2 regions of the Streptomyces sp. 6N223 genome follow, and region 2 is predicted to be linked to the other one. Evidence: riboswitches for the same ligand, from Rfam matches in the RefSeq annotation. Region 2 holds a riboswitch; the other holds the start of a gene.
The links. A riboswitch is a leader RNA that binds a small molecule or an ion and turns the genes downstream of it on or off. The one in region 2 is predicted to bind S-adenosylmethionine.

Region 1 (3,396 bases), on a different contig from region 2:
CCTGCCCGCCGGTGTAGGTGCGCAGGATGGTCGGGATTCGGACGGTCACGCTCATGCCAGGCCAGCCTTTCGGAACGACTCCAGATTCGGGCGGATGGTCGCGGTCGGGCCCGCCGTCGGGGCCACCGCTTCCAGGGTCTTCAGGCCGTCGCCGGTGTTCAGCACGACCGTGGTCAGCGAGGGGTCGAGCACCCCGTTCTCGATCAGCTTGCGGGCCACGCCGAGCGTCACGCCGCCCGCCGTCTCGGCGAAGACGCCCTCGGTGCGGGCCAGCAGCCCGATCGCGTCCAGGATCTGCCCGTCGGTGACGTCCTCCACCGCGCCGCCGGTGCGCCGTGCGATGTCCAGCACGTACGGCCCGTCCGCCGGGTTGCCGATGGCCAGGGACTTGGCGATGGTGTCGGGCTTCACCGGCCGGACCACGTCGTGCCCGGCGCGGAACGCCTGGGAGACGGGCGAGCAGCCCTCGGCCTGCGCCCCGAAGATCCGGTACGGCCGGTCCTCCACCAGGCCGGTGGCTATCAGCTCCTTCAGCCCCTTGTCGATCTTGGTCAGCTGCGAGCCCGAGGCGATCGGGACGACGAGCTGGTCGGGGATCCGCCAGCCGAGGCGTTCGCAGATCTCGAAGGCGAGGGTCTTGGAGCCCTCGGCGTAGTACGGGCGGAGGTTGACGTTGACGAAGCCCCAGCCCTCGCCGACCGGGTCGCCGATCAGCTCGCTGCAGAACCGGTTCACGTCGTCGTAGGTGCCCTCGATGGCGACGACCTGGCCGCCGTAGATCGCGGCCATGACGACCTTGCCCTGCTCCAGGCCCTCGGGGATGAAGACGCAGGAGCGCAGCCCCGCGCGGGCGGCGGCGGCGCCGACCGCGCCCGCCAGGTTGCCGGTGGAGGAGCAGGACAGGGTGGTGAAGCCGAAAGCGCGGGCGGCCTCGACGGCACAGGCCACCACCCGGTCCTTGAAGGAGTGGGTGGGGTTGGCCGAGTCGTCCTTGATGTACAGCTCTCCGGTCACGCCCAGCTCGGCGGCGAGCCGGTCGGCTCGCACCAGCGGCGTACACCCGGGATTGAGGTTCGGCTGCTCGGCGACGGTGGCGGGCACCGGCAGCAGCGGGGCGTAGCGCCAGATGCTCTGCGGCCCGGACTCGATGCGGGCGCGCAGTGCCTCGGGGTCGCCGGCCGGCAGGTCGTAGGCGATCTCCAGCGGCCCGAAACAGGACGGACAGGCGAAGTCCGGGCTGAGGGGGGAGCGCTCCCCGCACTCCCGGCAGGAGAGCGCGGCGGCCGGGCCGAGGTCGACGGTCGCGGGAGCGGTGGTGGCGTGCGTGGTGAGCACAGACATGGGTGCGAGGCCCTTCTCTCCTCATCTTCCCCGTGACGGCTCTCGCCACGGGACGGAATTGGCACCTTCCCCACCGGGAGCCTCGCGTCGTCACGAGACCGGCGGAAGGGTTGCCGGGGCTTCAACGGGCCGTTCCCTCTGCCCCTCTGGATGAGCGGTATGCGGTTGTGGGCGCGGGCCTCGATATGCGGAGGACACCTGCGCTGTCCGAGACTGTAACGGACGGCCCGCACAATGGCCCGGGCCGTCCGATCCGCGAGACGCCGAAGACCCGCGAGTCAGGCCAGTCGATCACGACTGATCACTCAGAGAAAGCGGACGAAGAAAAGCGGGCGCGGTGGGTTCGGGCACCACCAGGAAGGGGCAGATACGGCCATACGGGTAACAACATGGCCGAACGCGAACAGGAGCGACATTCGTGCTGGAAGAGGCAGAGGAGTGGCTGAGCCGCCGGTCCTGGGTCGCCGCTGACCGCTCGCTGCCGCAGATGCTGAACGCGAAGCGTGAGGCTGGTGCGGCCGCCAGCATCAGCGTGGTTCTCCCCGCGCTGAACGAGGAAGCGACCGTCGGCGCCATCGTGGAAGCGCTCCGGCGCGACCTGATGGAGAACGTGCCGCTGATCGATGAACTGATGGTGGTGGACTCCGGCTCCACCGACCGCACCTCCGAGGTGGCCGCCGCGGCGGGCGCCAAGGTCGTCCACCGGGACGAGATCCTCCCCCGGCTACCGCCCGTGCCCGGTAAGGGCGAGGTGCTCTGGCGCTCGCTGCTGGCCGCCAGCGGCGAGATCATCTGCTTCGTCGATGCCGACCTGCGGGAATTCGACTCCCGCTTCGTCTCCGGCATCCTCGGACCCCTGCTCACCGAGCCGCGGGTACAGATGGTCAAGGCCATGTACGACCGCCCGCTGGGCGACCAGCCGTCCGGCGCCCGGCAGGGCGGCCGCGTCACCGAGCTCGTCGCCCGCCCGCTGCTGAACCTCCACTGGCCGCAGCTGGCCGGCGTGGTGCAGCCCCTGGGCGGGGAGTACGCGGCGCGGCGCTCGCTGCTGGAGCGGCTGCCGTTCCCCGTCGGGTACGGCGTGGAGCTCGGCCTGCTGATCGACACGCTCAACCTGGCCGGCCTCGACGCGCTCGCCCAGGTCGACGTGGGCGTCCGCAAGCACCGCCACCAGGACGGGCAGGCGCTGGGCCGGATGGCCGCCGCGATCATGCGCACCGCGCAGAGCCGGCTGCCGGGCCCGGTGCCGGTCCGGCCGGGGATAACCCAGTTCGAGAGGACCGATACCGGGGGGTTCGCCCCGCAGACCCACCACATCCACACCGAGGAACGCCCGCCCATGACGAGCGTCCCCGAGTACGCCGCCCGCAAGGCGGCGTGACGGGAGACACGTTTCATCGCTCGCGCGGCGGGCTAACTACCTTCCGCGCGAGCACATCCTCATGCCCTCACGGAAGGTGATGAGCCCATGACGGCCGACGGCAGCGTCGTGATCGCGTCCAACCGCGGCCCGGTGAGCTACGCCGTGTCCGAGGACGGCTCGCTCACCGCCCGGCGCGGCGGCGGAGGCGTCGTCTCCGGCCTCAGCGCGCTCGGCCCGGACGGCGGCCTGTGGGTGTGCGCCGCGCTCGGCGAGGGCGACAGGGAGGCGACGCGGCGCTTCGGGCGGCGCCTGGACCCGGCCGCGACCGGCGGGCAGGCGGTGCGGATGCTGAACATCTCCCCCAGCACCTTCGACGCGGCCTACAACGGCATCGCCAACTCCGTGCTGTGGTTCGTCCACCACATGCTGTACCAGACGCCGCTGGAACCCGTCTTCGACAGCGCCTTCGAGAAGCAGTGGAGCCGCTACAGCGCGTACAACGCCATGTTCGCCGACACGGTGGTCGAGGAGGCCGCCCCCGGCGCCGCGGTGCTGGTGCAGGACTACCACCTCTCGCTGCTGCCCGGCATGCTGCGGCAACGCCGCCCCGACCTGCGGATCGGGCACTTCTCGCACACGCCGTGGGCGCCGCCGGACTTCTTCCGGGTGCTGCCGGACGGCGTGGCCCGCGA
Region 2 (3,396 bases):
CGTGAGCTCCCCGTCGGGCACCGGGGGCACCCACGCGGTCCAGGACAACAGTTCCCGGGTGTACGCCACCGGCCGCTCACGCCCGTTGGCCGCCGTCCGCGCGGTGCTCTTGGCGCGACCACGTCCGGGCGTGTGCCGCGCCGGCGGGGGCGCTGCGGCCGGGTCACGACCCTGGAGCAGGCGCAGGCCCTGGATGACACGCGCCTGAAAGGCCGTGAACGCCGCGGTCTGGGAAATCGTCACGATCGCGTCGGTGGACCAACCCGCGTCGGCCAGCCGGTCCAGATCCTCGCGCGTGGCCAACGCCGGGGAGACGGTGACGAGATCGATGTGGGCCGCCGCCGCCCGCAACGCGGGGTCGCCTGGGAGTTCGTCGTGCCACAGCAGGGGGTCGGCACCCCGCTCCGCGTGGTCGCGAACGAGGTCCTCCGCCCCGTGCCAGCGCGCGGCCAGCGCGGCCAAGCCCCGGCGCACCGGGCCGCTCACCGGCGCCTCCCCGCTGAACAGCGCCGCTCCCGCTTCCTGAGCGTGCGCGGACACCTGCGGCTTCGCGGCGCGGGCCGCCTCGATCCGCTCGTCCAGCCCGGCCAGCCGCCCGATGTCGTCGTCGGCCGGCCCGCGGTCCGCGGTGTCCTTGTGCGTGGCGTCGCTTGACGCCGCGTCGGGAGTGGTGCTCATGGGGTCCGCCTCGTCGTGCTTGGTACGTGGTGCTTGTTGCCTGGTCGCGTGGTGGCCGAGGCACGCCGCAAACGCGTCGAAACCGTCGAAGACGAAGACGAGATCTCGCCAGGAGCACGCTTGCCGCATCACCGCAGCCGGGTCGTCTTCCCGGGGGCACCCCGCCGTGCAGGAGGGTTGCCGGCCAGCTAGCCGGGACTTCGCGCTGGCACTCTTGACCTGCTCGTCAAGCTAGCCGACCGCAGAGACTGAGAAAACCTCAGTCCGGAATGTGAGACCCAGTCATCCGCGATGCGGGCAGCAAGCCGTCCCGGCTCTCCACCGCGCGTGCCTGACTGGCTGGGCCTCTCCCCGCTGGCGCATGCTGCGCGCGACCGCATGCGCCAGACCGGCGAGCGCCGGGACGCAATCGCTGATCCCCCGGAGCATGGTCAACCATCGGGCTGGTGGTGCGGTGCGCGCGAGCGGTCAGCGCGCGAGCCGACGGCTGGCGGTGTCCGGAGGGGCGGCTCAGAGGCCGGCGGCAGCCAGACAGGAGGACGCGGTGACACGGCGCAGATCGATGTGTCGGCGCGACGTCAGGCGGGGCAATGGCTGCATATTGCAACTTTCGGGGAGCGCCCCGCGGTTGTCAAGGCTGGTCGGTGACACCCTCGTCTCGCCATGCGGACACGGGATTCCATGGCCGCGCATGGCGGGTTAACGTTCCGGCAGGTCACGAGTGACAGCGACCACGGCCCCGGCCCGCTGTCCGGCAACCCTCCAACCGTGGCGGGGTGCCCCGGGTGATGACCTGGCCGTCGGCAAGCGAGGCCGTCGGCAAGCACGGTCAAGGAGAGAGCTCCGTCATGCCTGTCACCACTGTTTCCGCCTGCCTGCCCGTTCTCGGAGCCGAGGTCCGCGCGCCCCTCGACACCGGCGAAGACGTCCCGTACGCCGCGCTGGACTACGCCGCCAGCGCGCCCGCGCTGCGCGCCGTCTGGGACGAGGTCGCCGCCTTCCTCCCCTCCTACGGCAGCGTGCACCGCGGCGCCGGGTACCTCTCCCGACTCTCCACCGAACTGTTCGAGGAGAGCCGGGCGACGGTCGCGGCGTTCCTCGGCTGCCGTCCCGACGATGCGCTGATCTTCACCCGCTCCACCACCGACTCGCTCAACCTGCTGGCCGGCGCGCTGCCCGAGGGCTGCCAGGTCTTTGTCTTCGCCACCGAGCACCACGCCGCGCTGCTGCCCTGGGACCGGCACGGCCGCGCGGCGGTGACCTGCCTGCCCGCGCCCAGCACGCCGGAGCAGGCCGTCGCCATCCTGCGTGCCGCGCTCGCCCAGGCCGCCCCCGGGCCGAAGCTGCTGTGCGTGACGGGAGCCTCGAATGTCACCGGCGAGCTGTGGCCGGTGGCCGACCTCGCCGCCACGGCGCGCTCGTTCGGGGCGCGAACGGTGCTGGATGCCGCGCAGTTGGCGCCCCACCGCCCGGTGGACATCGCGGCCCTCGGCGTGGACTGGGTGGCGTTGTCCGGGCACAAGCTCTACGCACCCTTCGGTGCCGGCGTGCTGGCCGGGCGGGCCGACTGGCTCAGCCCCGCCGAGCCGTACCTGGCGGGCGGCGGCGCGAGCGCGGTCGTCAGCGCGTCGCCGGATGCCGGGGTCGAGGTCACCTGGCACACCGCGCCGGAGGTGCGGCACGAGGCCGGTTCTCCGAACGTCGTCGGCGCCTACGCCCTCGCCGCCGCCTGCCGAGCCCTGGACGCGGCGGGGTTCCCCGCCCTGGTGGCACGCGAGGAACGCCTGCTGGCCTCCCTCCTGACGGGCCTGGCCGAGACACCCGGCGTGCGGGTGCTCTGGCTGTTCGGCCAGGACGCGCCCCGGGTCGGCGTGGTGTCCTTCGTAGTGGCGGGCTGGGAGAGCGGCGCGCTCGCCCGCGCGCTGTCCGATCGGTACGGCATCGGCGTGCGCGACGGGCTGTTCTGCGCCCACCCGCTGGTACAAGCCCTCCTCGGTGACAGGGCCGAGGACGGAGACGGGGACTGCGACGGGCCGCTGAAGGCCGTCCGGGCGAGCTTCGGCGCAGGCACCCCGGACGAGCACATCGAACGACTGGTGCGCGCGGTCCGCGAACTGGCCGCCGCCGGTCCGCCGGACTGACGCTCCCAGCCGCCCCGGTCGCTCTCCGGGGCGCGAAGGACGCCGTCGGATCGGCCTCCCACTGCTCAGCCATGTCCCCTCCGTGCCCGGCGACCGAGGACCAGCGGCTGCCGCACGGGCTGCCGCCGGCCGTCGAGACCGCTGGGGCTGGTGGGGTGTTCCTCACTCGCGGCGACGGGTTCGGCGGCCCGCCATGGCCGACCACATCGCGATCTCCTGGCACGCTGAGCTGACCCGAGTTTCGATGAGTGTGTGATGTGCCCCGGGTTCGGTGGAGTCGGGTTGCTGGACGATCAGTCATCCGGCGCCTCTGGAGGCCCACATGCCCCGCAGCCACCCGCCCGAGTCCCGCCGCAAGGTCCTCGACCTCGTAGAGTCCGGCCGTCCTGTCGCCGAGGTCGCTCAGCAGCGCATCACCGATCGAGCCAACCCCGTGTCTTTGTTCCCATGTACTGGGTCCCCCTTGGGTTCCCACCCGCGCAAACGTCGCGTCCTCGGTGAACTGTCCATGATCAGGCTGCTGACCTGGGCTTTCTGGCAGCAGCAGGGGTATGAGGCAGCCGCGATGTGTTTATCG

Region 1: linked by a shared signal. The riboswitch ahead of thrC (threonine synthase) and the one ahead of ACTWQH_RS11175 (aminotransferase class V-fold PLP-dependent enzyme) in region 2 are both predicted to bind S-adenosylmethionine.

What each region holds. Positions count from the first base shown of each region.
Region 1 covers NZ_JBQQCA010000025.1:35,105-38,500, reverse strand. Annotated here, with positions in the region: gene ACTWQH_RS17245 (ubiquitin-like small modifier protein 1) at 1-55, opposite strand, end outside; gene thrC (threonine synthase) at 52-1,341, opposite strand; SAM riboswitch class I at 1,360-1,498, opposite strand; gene ACTWQH_RS17235 (glucosyl-3-phosphoglycerate synthase) at 1,760-2,722, shown strand; gene ACTWQH_RS17230 (alpha,alpha-trehalose-phosphate synthase (UDP-forming)) at 2,810-3,396, shown strand, end outside.
Region 2 covers NZ_JBQQCA010000013.1:81,969-85,364, forward strand. Annotated here, with positions in the region: gene ACTWQH_RS11165 (peroxidase-related enzyme) at 1-678, opposite strand, end outside; SAM riboswitch class IV at 790-898, opposite strand; gene ACTWQH_RS11170 (putative leader peptide) at 1,189-1,371, opposite strand; SAM riboswitch class IV at 1,392-1,510, shown strand; gene ACTWQH_RS11175 (aminotransferase class V-fold PLP-dependent enzyme) at 1,527-2,819, shown strand.